Regions from separate parts of the Pseudarthrobacter sp. MOO13 genome, predicted to be linked through region 2. Evidence: riboswitches for the same ligand, from Rfam matches in the RefSeq annotation. Region 2 holds a riboswitch; the other holds the start of a gene.

Region 1 (5,358 bases), 930 kb from region 2:
TTCTCCAGCGCCAGCACGTAGTTCCTGGCGTTTTCCGGGAGGTCCGCGAGGGTGCGGGCGCCGGTGATGTCCTCGGTCCAGCCCTCGAAGTATTCGAAGATGGGCTTGGCGTGGTGGAACTCGGTCTGCGTCATGGGCATCTCATCGTGGCGGACGCCGTCCACGTCGTAGGCCACGCACACAGGGATCTGCTCGATGCCGGTGAGCACGTCCAGCTTGGTGACGAAGTAGTCCGTGAAGCCGTTCACGCGGGAGGCGTGGCGGGCCAGGACGGCGTCGTACCAGCCGCAGCGGCGCGGGCGGCCGGTATTGACGCCGAACTCACCGCCGGTCTTCTGCAGGTACATCCCCATCTCGTCAAAGAGCTCGGTGGGGAACGGTCCGGCCCCAACGCGGGTGGTGTAGGCCTTGATGATGCCGATCGAGCGGGAGATCCGGGTAGGGCCGATGCCCGAGCCCACGGACGCGCCGCCGGCGGTGGGGTTTGAGGAGGTCACGAATGGGTAGGTGCCGTGGTCGACGTCGAGGAACGTGGCCTGGCCGCCCTCCATCAGGACCACCTTGCCCTCGTCCAGGGCGGTGTTAAGGACCAGGGTGCTGTCGATGACCAGCGGGCGGAGGCGGTCGGCAAAGGACAGGAAGTAATCAACGATCTCGTCCACCACAACGCTGCGGCGGTTGTAGACCTTGACCAGGAGCTCGTTCTTCTGGCGCAGCGAGCCTTCCACCTTCTGGCGGAGGATGGATTCGTCGAAGACGTCCTGGACACGGATGCCCAGCCTGGCCACCTTGTCCATGTAGGCGGGGCCAATGCCGCGGCCGGTGGTTCCGATGGCGCGGCTGCCGAGGAAACGTTCGGTCACCTTGTCCAGCACCTGGTGGTAGGGGGCCACCAGGTGGGCGTTGGCGGACACGCGGAGCCGCGAGGTATCGGCGCCGCGGGCCTGGAGTCCGTCGATCTCCTGGAAAAGGGCTTCGAGGTTCACCACGCAGCCATTGCCGATGATGGGCACCGCGTTGGGGCTGAGAATGCCTGCGGGCAGCAGTTTGAGTTCGTACTTTTCACCGCCTACGACGACGGTGTGCCCGGCGTTGTTCCCGCCGTTGGGCTTGACGACGTAGTCAACACGGCCGCCCAGAAGGTCGGTGGCCTTGCCTTTTCCTTCGTCGCCCCACTGGGCTCCTACGATCACAATTGCTGGCATGGGATCCTCCCCCATTCGTTCGGGCTGCCCGGGTCCGGCCGCGGGGAGCGGACCTGCGCAGCGCCGTTCATGAGAATGCCCCGAACAGACCGGCCGTCGCCGGACCGCGGGGCGGCTCAGCGATGCAAGAGTTCCGGGGCTCTTACCACCCAAGTTTAGCGGATCAGGCACTTTGTCCACTCGATGGGCCCGCCGCGGCCCCGCAAGGGACTGCGGCGGGCCTGGTCCCTTACTCGTCCTCGGCTTCCCCGGCCGGCCGGGACGTCTGTTCGGCGAGAGTGTCCCAGAAGGAGGTGTCGGCGTCGGCAATGGAACCGTCCGCGATCGCCGCGGCGGTGGAGGTCAGGGTGGTGACCGTCTGCTTGATCAGGTAGCCGTTGCTCCGCTGCCCCAGCGCGTAGCCGTCCAGGTAATGGTCGGACATGCCGCGCATCTCGAAAAGCAGGGTGGCAATTCCGTATTCCACGGAGATGCCGTTGCGGCTGATGGTCTCCGCACTGCCGCCCTGGTACTTGCCCAGGTGGCCCCAGCCGGTGGAGTCCACGTTGTTGAAGACCACGGCGCCGAGCCGCTTGGATTTCTCGACGACGGCGGGATCGGCGTTCGGGGTGGTGGGGTACAGGATTGACCCGGACACCAGCTTGCCGTCGCGTTCAGCGCGGGTGCCCTGGTGGTGCAGGTCGATCATGTAATCGACGCGGTACTTGCGCATCACGTTGCTGTGCAGGGCCTGGGTCTCCGGCTGGACCTTGGCCACGTGGTCCCGGTTCAGGTCCACGCCCTCCGCGTTGTAACGCGTCAGGTGGCGGTCGCCTTTGGCGAGGTAGTCGTCCAAGGAAAAATTCACGTCCCCCATGGCGCCATCGGCATTGAGCATGGGCACGATCAGGATATTGACGCCGTCCAGGATGCCGGACGACTTGCCGGTGCCCAAGTGCTTGATGAACTCCATGGCGCCCTCGGTGGTGAGCTGTTCGTTGCCATGCTGCTGGGTCAGGTAGAGGATGGTGGGTTTGGCCGGGTCAGAGATGTATTTGACCAGGTGGATATCGCGGCCCTTGACCGTCTGGCCGATCACTTCCAGCTCCATGGCCGGTTGCTTGGCGTCCTGGTCCTTAAGGAAGGAGACCATCTGACTGTACGTAGCCAGCTTGCTTGTGGTGATCTGGCCGTTGCCGCCGTAGTTGGGGCCTTCGCCAACTGCGTGGGCCATCGGGGCGGACCCGGCGAAGACGGCCAGCGCCAGCGCGCCGGATACGGCAAGGGTCCTCAAAGATTTCGTCACAGTGCGTTACCTCTTTCGAGTGCATCGGGTGCGTTCAGCCGCCATGTTCCCCATCACGGCCCGTGACAGACAGCCAACCAAGCTTGACGAAAGCTGTCAATAGACTGGACAAAACCTGGGAACGGGTTGGGCTCTTGCCGGGGAGCGCCACCGCCCAACACTGATCCGCCGTATTCTGAACCGCATTTGCCCACGGGCGGTTCATGGATTTAGGTAATAGTGGACCATCCGGAGCGGCTGAGAGACCTGGCTCAATGACGCCGCAGCAACCACGGTCCGGCAGGAAAGCTGCCGGCCGAAGGTGCTACTGCCAGGACCGATGGAAGGAAGATTCCAGCATGCCCCTCAACACCGACCATATTCGCGCCACCCACGCCGGGTCCCTGCCTCGCACCGATGAACTCATCGCAGCCAACACCGCAAAGGAATCCGACGGGATCACCCCGGCGTTCCTGGAGCTCCTGGAAGACTCCGTTGTGGGCGTGGTCCAGCGCCAGAAGGACCTGGGCATCGATATCCCCAACGACGGCGAGTACGGGCATACGATGTCCAACTCCGTGGACTACGGGGCCTGGTGGAACTACTCCTTCGCCCGGCTCGGCGGCCTGGAGCCGACCACCGTGGACCGGTGGGCTGAAGCCGAAGTCCGGCGGTCGTCCCCCGGAAACGTTGTCCTGACGTCCTTCCCCGACCGGCGGGACCGGCAGGCGTTCAATGAGGCGTACAGCGATCCCTCCTCCGGGATCTTGGCGCACCGGAAGAGCGTGTCCCAACCCAAGATCGCCGGGCCCCTGACATATACCGGCCATGACCTGGTGGCCTCGGACATCAAGAACCTGAAGACCGGGCTCGCCGCGGCAGGCCTCAGCGAAGGATTCGTGGCGTCCCTCTCCCCCGGTTCCTGCGCCCGCGTCGCCAATGAGTACTACAAGAACGATGAGGAGCTCGTCTACGCCTGCGCCGATGCGATGCGCGAGGAATACAAAGCCATCATCGACGCCGGCCTGACGGTCCAGCTCGACGATCCGTCCCTGGCCGAGAGCTGGGACCAGATCAACCCGGAGCCGTCCCTGGAGGACTACCTGAAGTTCATCCAGCTGCGCGTCGAGGCCACCAACTGGGCCTTGCGGGACCTTCCGCAGGAACAGGTCCGGCTGCACGTTTGCTGGGGCTCCTGGCATGGTCCGCACACTACGGACATCCCATTCGCCGACATCATCGGCTCAGTGCTGCAGGTCAACGCGGGCGCGTACTCCTTCGAGGCGGCCAATGTCCGCCACGAGCACGAATGGCGTGTCTGGGAGGACACCACCCTTCCTGAGGGCAAAGTCATCATCCCCGGCGTCGTCTCCCACGCCACCAATGTGGTGGAGCACCCGGACCTGGTGGCGGACCGGATTGTCCGCTTCGCCAAGCTGGTGGGACGCGAGAACGTCATCGCGTCCACCGACTGCGGCCTGGGCGGCCGGGTGCATCCGCAGATCGCATTCGCCAAGCTGGAGGCTCTTGGCGAGGGCGCCCGCCGCGCCACCGGGCGCCTCTGGTAGTTATCCGCCCCTTCCGGGAATGACCGCCGGTCCACTGCGCCATGAATGAGGTGCGCTGGACCGGCGTTTCGTTTCTCCGGGCTTGGTAAACTGGCAAAGGCCGACCCGGAATCGGCCCACCCCAACTAACCACCGTTGATGAGCTGCGCCACCGTGCGCCCATTTTCGGCGGTGGACGCAACATCAATCCCCGCAGGAGAACCAGCCCTTCATGACCGCACTGGCCCCCGAAACATTCCACGAACAGCTCATGAGCCGCCGTTACGAGCCCAGCGTTGCCGCTGTCAACGAGCTGTGCGATTCCCTGCAGGAAGCGAAGCCCGGAACCGTGGTGCCCTACGTGGACCCCATGCACGATGTTGAGGAATGCCGCATCATCAGCCTGTACTCCAATATTGGCGAGATGGACCAGTCCGGTTTCATCACTGCCGGTGACCAGGACGCCGCGACCCGCATGCTGGGCATCCAGTGGAAGCTGGGCCTGCGCCCGGAATTCGTGATGCCCTGGAACGTCCACCCGTGGCACGTCCCGGGCGAGGCCAACGGAAAATTCACCCCGGACCAGGTGCAGGCAGGTTTGAAACCGCTGCTGAAGTTCCTCGCCCTGGTCCCCCGCGCTTCCGTGATCGTGGCGCACGGCACGGAGGCAAACCGCCTGGCCAACCTGCTGCTGAAGACCGAAGTCCCGCTGCTGTGGCGCCGCGGCCTCAAGACCTACAAGGTCCGCTCCCTGAGTGGCCGCGCCTTCGCCGGTTCACCGGCCCGCCAGGAGGAGTTTCTCGCGGACATGCACACGGCGTACGCCGATGCCATGGCACGCACCGGCATCGCCCACCAGGCCTAGGGTTTCGACGCGGCTCAACCACCGACGACGGCAGGTCACCTTCGCTGGGAAGGTGACCTGCCGTCGTCGTAATTAGTCGTATCTAGCCCTCGATGGCTGCCTTCGCCGCGGGATCGGAGTCGTTCAGGAACTTCTCGATCCGCTCCGGCTCGTCCGCTTCCCCAATAGCCGACGAAGCCCTGCCCAGCGAGTAAAGCGCACGGAGGAACCCGCGGTTCGGCTCGTGCTCCCACGGGATGGGCCCGACGCCGCGCCAGCCGTTGCGGCGCAGCGCGTCCAGTCCGCGGTGGTAGCCCACTCGGGCGTACGCGTAGGAGTCGATGGTCCGGCCCTCGGTCCACGCTTCCTCAGCCAGGATCGCCCACAACAGTGAGGACGTGGGGTGCTTTTCCACCAGGTCCAGGGCCTCGTGCCCGGCTTCCAGCTGCGCATTGACCTCGGTCTCGGCAGGCAGGAGCGTGGGCTCAGGTCCCATCA
Region 2 (5,358 bases):
TGGTCAAGGCCTCGGTGTGGAAGAACGGAAGCTGCGCGATGAGGAAGACGCCGATCAGCACCGACAGCGCGGTCACATAGAGCTTCCCCGCCCGGCGGGAGGTGAGGTCCACAACCTTGCCGAAGTCTTCCCTGGCCTTCGGCCCGTAGACCATGCCCACCACCAGGCCGGAGAACAGTACGAAGAGTTCGGCACCCGATACGAAGCCCACGGCCTCCTGGGTGAGCAGCTGGAACAGCGAGACCAGGCCCAGGTGGTTGACCACCACGAAGACAATGGCCATCCCGCGCAGCAGATCCACGCGCGAGTCCCTGTTTCCCGGCTCCTGGTAGCTCCATGCGGTGGCGGCGTTGACCCGGCGGGGAATCTGCCACAGCGCCGCCAGGAGGATGGCCATCGCCACGGCCACGGTCCAGACCGCAGCCCCGGACAGGGTGTTGGCCCGGACATACGATCCGTCCGCGGCCACATCGGTGACCGGCCCGGTGACCACGGCAGAGGACTTCAGCCGGTCCAGCGCAGCTTTGGCGATGGCGGGATTTCCGGTGAGCAGCCAAACGATGCTGGCCACGCCGGTATCCCGGGTGCTGGTGCGCTCGTCCCACACCACCGCCGCCGTCCTGGCGAAAGCCGGCGAGGTGGCGGTACCCACCACCTGGTCCCACCAGGCCGTCTTTATATCCGCCTCCGGCGGTCCGCCCGCGGCAGGGCTGTAGAACGCCGACGTCTGGAGCAGTAGCGGCTTCCTGCGGACCTCCGCGTAGGCACTGTAGAAGTTCTCGCTGCCCGCGCCGGTCAGCATCTCCTGGAGTTCACCGGCACGCGGCACGGTGTTAACGGCAGCGGCGCCGGCAGTGTCGTCATGGTAGGCAGTCAGGCCCACCCAGTCCACGGCGTCGTCCCCCGGATAGTAGGGGGCGTAGGCGGCGTCGGAGCCGTTCCAGGCGCCGTCGCCGTTGGTGTCCAGGAGGGCGAAGCCGTCACTTCCAGGCTGCGGGGCATTCCTGCTCCGGTCAAAGGGGTAGTCCTTGCCCAGGTACGGCGCCCAGACCATGGCGGCCCGGCCGCCGTCGTCCTTTTTGACCGCTGCCGCGACCGCCTTGAAGGCCTCCCGGTAGGCGGCCGGCTGCTGCCCCCAGGCCACCCAGCTCGAGTTCATGTCCGGCGCAAACCGGATCAACAGCCGGCCCTTGAACCCGGAGGCCAGGTCGCGGACCTTGCCGGCGAAGGCTTCCGCTTCGGAGGCGCCGATCTGGTCCAGCGGCACCGTGGGCTTCACGGTGAGCATGGCGTGGGCGCCCTTGGCCGAGGCCTGCTGCAGGAACCCCTCGATGTTGTTCCGGTCCGAGTCGCGGAACGGCAGGCCGATGTCGTGGCCAAACACGGCCGGGCTCGCACCCAGCCGGTCGGAGAATCCGGCGGCGGTATCCTCGCCCCATTCAAGGACGGCACCCAGCCACGGCTTGCCTTGGTCCGGTTCCGCGGAGGCCGCCTGCGCAGCACCGGCGGGCGCCAGCAGCGCCAGGAGCACGACGACGGCGGCGGCCAGGAACGCCCCGGGGGAACGGTGACGGGCACGACGACGGCCGGCCTGGTGGTGCGATGTTGCTGCTCGCATGCTGGCAAGACCCCCCGGTACTCCCACTGTGACGGCAGGGCGGCGCCCCCGGTAGAAACTTTATCGGCCCGGCCGCCCTGCCGCGTTCCCGTGACGCGGTGGTCGCGGGCTCTCAATTACAGAACATGACGACGGCGGCCGTGCGGCTTGGCGGCGCAGGTGTTACGTTTTTGGGGAGTAATGAGTACCGGTGTTAAGCCCTGACTGGCCGGTCGGCAACCCTCCTCTCGCGGCGGGGTGCCTCAGGTGAATACTTGGCATATCGACCGATTCGAGCTGCAAGCGTGAAAGAAGGAGATCCGTCGTGTCTGACGCACCCGCCCCTGACGAAAAATTGTCCTACCGCCTGATTACGGGCCCGGACGACCGCTCCTTCTGTGAGCGGATCTCGGCTGCGCTTGCGGACGGTTACGTCCTGCACGGCAGCCCGGCGGCCACTTTCAACGGCAGCAGCGTCATCGTGGCCCAGGCCGTTGTCCTCCCGGCCGCCATCGCGTCGGCTGACGCCGCGGTGGCCACGGCCGTTGACGACCTGGAAGGCGAGTTCGACGGCGAGGGCCACGCATGAGCTACGCGGGAGACCTGACGCCGCAGGAAGCGTGGGCCAAGCTGGAGCAGGGCGCCATCCTGGTGGACGTCCGCACCGAGGGCGAATGGGCCCACATTGGCATTCCGGATACCAAGGCAACGGACAACGATCCGCTCTTCATCCAGTGGACCTTCCCCGGCGGCATCCCCAACCCCGATTTCGTGAAGGACCTCAAGGAGCAGGCGCCTGAGGACCCGGGCGCTGAGCTCGTGTTCCTTTGCCGTTCGGGCCAGCGATCCATCGCCGCGGCCGTGGCGGCCACCCAGGCCGGCTTCACTTCCTACAACGTCCTGGAGGGCTTCGAGGGGGAACCTGACCGCTACGGCGAACGGACCGTCAACGGCTGGAAGAACCGCGGCCTGCCCACCAACCTCGGAAAGAACTAAGTGACTTTCAATCAAGATGCCCCCGGCTGGAGCCCCGACACCCAGGCTGTCCGCGGCGGGCTGGACCGCACCAACTTCCAGGAAACCTCAGAGGCCGTCTTCCTGAATTCCGGGTTCGTCTACGAATCCGCGGCCGCGGCCGAACGCGCCTTCACCGGCGAGGACGAGCGCTTTGTGTACTCGCGCTACGGCAACCCGTCCGTGGCCACCTTCCAGGAACGGCTCAGGCTGCTGGAAGGCACCGAGGCCTGCTTCGCGACGGCGTCGGGCATGTCCGCGGTGTTCACGGCCCTGGGCGCGCTGCTTGCAGCCGGTGACCGCGTGGTGGCCGCCCGCTCACTGTTCGGGTCATGCTTCGTGATCCTGAACGAGATCCTGCCGCGGTGGGGAGTGGAAACGGTCTTCGTCGATGGCCCGGACCTGGACCAGTGGCGCGAGGCCCTGTCCAAGCCCACCACCGCCGTCTTCTTCGAATCCCCGTCCAACCCGATGCAGGAAATCGTGGACATCGCCGCGGTGAGCGAACTGGCCCATGCCGCCGGCGCCACGGTAGTTGCGGACAATGTCTTCGCCACTCCCCTGCTGCAGCGCTGCGGGGACCTGGGCGCGGACGTCATCGTGTACTCCGGCACCAAGCACATCGACGGGCAGGGCCGGGTCCTGGGCGGTGCCATCCTGGGCACCAAGGAGTTCATCGACGGCCCGGTAAAGCAGCTGATGCGCCACACAGGTCCTGCGCTTTCGTCGTTCAACGCCTGGGTCCTGACCAAGGGCCTGGAAACCATGAGCCTGCGCGTCCGGCACTCCTCGGCCACCGCCCTGCGGCTCGCTGAGTGGCTCGAGGAGCAGCCTGCCGTGAGCTGGGTGAAGTACCCGCTGCTGACATCGCACCCGCAGTATGAGCTGGCGGCGAAGCAGATGAGTGCCGGCGGCACGGTCCTCACTCTTGAGCTGGCGCCCTCGGGCGGGCGCTCCGGCAAGGAGGCGGCCTTCGCCCTGTTGGACGGGCTGCGGATCATCGACATCTCCAACAACCTGGGCGATTCGAAGTCCCTGATCACCCACCCCGCCACCACCACGCACCGCGCCATGGGGCCGGAGGGGCGGGCCGCCATTGGCTTGAGCGACGGCGTGGTCCGGCTGTCCGTGGGGCTCGAGGACGCGGACGACCTCATCCGCGACCTGGAACAGGCGCTGAAACAGATCTAAGGCGTCAGGCCTGGCGGACCCGCAGCAGTTCCGGGGTGTCTTCCACGCCGGAAAGATCTAGGGCGCCGCGCATGGTGGCGTCTACGGCGTGCCGGACCACTGCACCGAAGCCCATATCTTCGGGAGGCGGTCCGGCCAGCGCCCTGTCGCGGGCCCGGCGCTGTTCGGCGGCCCCTGTCCCGCGGGCGATGATGTGCTCCACGCCCTGCCGGGCCATGGCCAGTTCGCCCTGTTCCTGGAGGACAGGCGCCAGGTAATCCACCAGGGAACGGGCTACGTCCGCGGCGGGGGCCGGGCGGAAGTTCCCAAAGTCCAGGAGCTCGCCGCCGAGTCCCGAACTGCTGGCCTGCCAGGAGGCCATCCGCAGCAGGACAGTGGGCACGGGCGCCGGGTCCACCCCCTCGCGCCATTCCCTGCCGGCTGATTCCACCAGGGCGCGGACCAGCACGGCGATCAAGGCTGCATCCTCGGCGCGGAGGCAGACATCCGCCACCCGCACCTCAACCGTCGGGTGGTTCCGGGAGAGCCGCGCGTCGAAATACAGCATCCCTTCATCGAGCATCACGCCGGTGTCCAGCAGCCGGGTGACCACCCTCCGGTAGGCGGGGTACGTCCCGTAGATCGCGGCCGGGCCGGACGTCGGCCACCGGTTCCAGGCCTGGGTACGGTAGCTTTCGAACCCGGTGGGGACGCCGTTCCAGTACGGCGAGTTGGCGCTCAACGCCGTCAGCACCGCCAGCTTGTCGCGGATCCGGTCCAGGACCGCCACGCCCTCTTCCGGCGATTCGATGTAGGTGTGCACGTGGAAACCGCAGGTCAGCTGTTCCTGCGCCGTGAGGCCAAAGCGCTCCAGCATCCTGGCGTAGCGAGGGTCCGGCGTGGTGTGGCTGGCGGATGCCAGCGGAGACGTGGCCAGCGCAGCCACCCTGGCTCCGTTTTTGGCCGCCGCCTGATTGGCCATGGCGCGGCCGGCCCTGATCTGCTCGAGCAGGGCCCCGGACTCCAGGCAGGGCTTTGTCTGCGTCTCGATCTGCTCAAGCTTCAGCTCGGCACTGAGGCCCATCTCGTCGTCGTGATCCGCCTGCTTCCCGGAGTGGTGGAGGTCCGGGTCCACCGGGAGATCGTCCGCAGCGACACGGTGTCCGGCGAGGAGGGCGTCCGCCAGGGCAAGCGGCTCCCCGGACTCCGGATCAACAATCAGGAGTTCTTCCTCGACGCCGAAAGTACGCATACGAACATTCTGCGTCAGGGCCAGGAAATTCCGGGCGCAGCTGCTGATCATGACGAAGCATGAACGCCTAGTCCTGGAAGTACTCCACCTTGGCGCCGATGGTGTTGAGGCGTTCCGCCAGGTCCTCGTAGCCGCGTTCGATCACGTAGATGTTGCGCAGCTCGGAGACGCCCCGTGCGGCGAGCATGGCCAGCAGCAGGCATGCAGCGGGGCGGAGCGCCGGCGGGCAGCCCACCTCCGCGGCACGCCACTTGGTGGGTCCGTTGACGTAGATCCGGTGCGGGTCCAGCAGCTGCACCTGCGCACCTAGCCGGTTCAGCTCCGT

What was found. A riboswitch is a leader RNA that binds a small molecule or an ion and turns the genes downstream of it on or off. The one in region 2 is predicted to bind S-adenosylmethionine.
Region 1: it holds a riboswitch for S-adenosylmethionine, as region 2 does, so the genes downstream of both, AC4EEO_RS16225 (cobalamin-independent methionine synthase II family protein) here and AC4EEO_RS00435 (DUF1737 domain-containing protein) in region 2, are expected to answer to the same signal.

Annotation. Positions count from the first base shown of each region.
Region 1 is NZ_CM177848.1:3,562,823-3,568,180, forward strand. Features, by position in the region: gene AC4EEO_RS16215 (adenylosuccinate synthase) at 1-1,205, opposite strand, end outside; gene AC4EEO_RS16220 (M14 family zinc carboxypeptidase) at 1,435-2,490, opposite strand; SAM riboswitch class I at 2,712-2,816, shown strand; gene AC4EEO_RS16225 (cobalamin-independent methionine synthase II family protein) at 2,829-4,037, shown strand; gene AC4EEO_RS16230 (uracil-DNA glycosylase family protein) at 4,249-4,881, shown strand; gene AC4EEO_RS16235 (DUF3151 domain-containing protein) at 4,964-5,358, opposite strand, start outside.
Region 2 is NZ_CM177848.1:105,397-110,754, reverse strand. Features, by position in the region: gene opgC (OpgC domain-containing protein) at 1-1,618, opposite strand, end outside; SAM riboswitch class IV at 1,795-1,909, shown strand; gene AC4EEO_RS00435 (DUF1737 domain-containing protein) at 1,923-2,186, shown strand; gene AC4EEO_RS00430 (rhodanese-like domain-containing protein) at 2,183-2,593, shown strand; gene AC4EEO_RS00425 (O-succinylhomoserine sulfhydrylase) at 2,594-3,802, shown strand; gene AC4EEO_RS00420 (glutamate--cysteine ligase 2) at 3,807-5,033, opposite strand; gene AC4EEO_RS00415 (UDP-N-acetylglucosamine 1-carboxyvinyltransferase) at 5,101-5,358, opposite strand, start outside.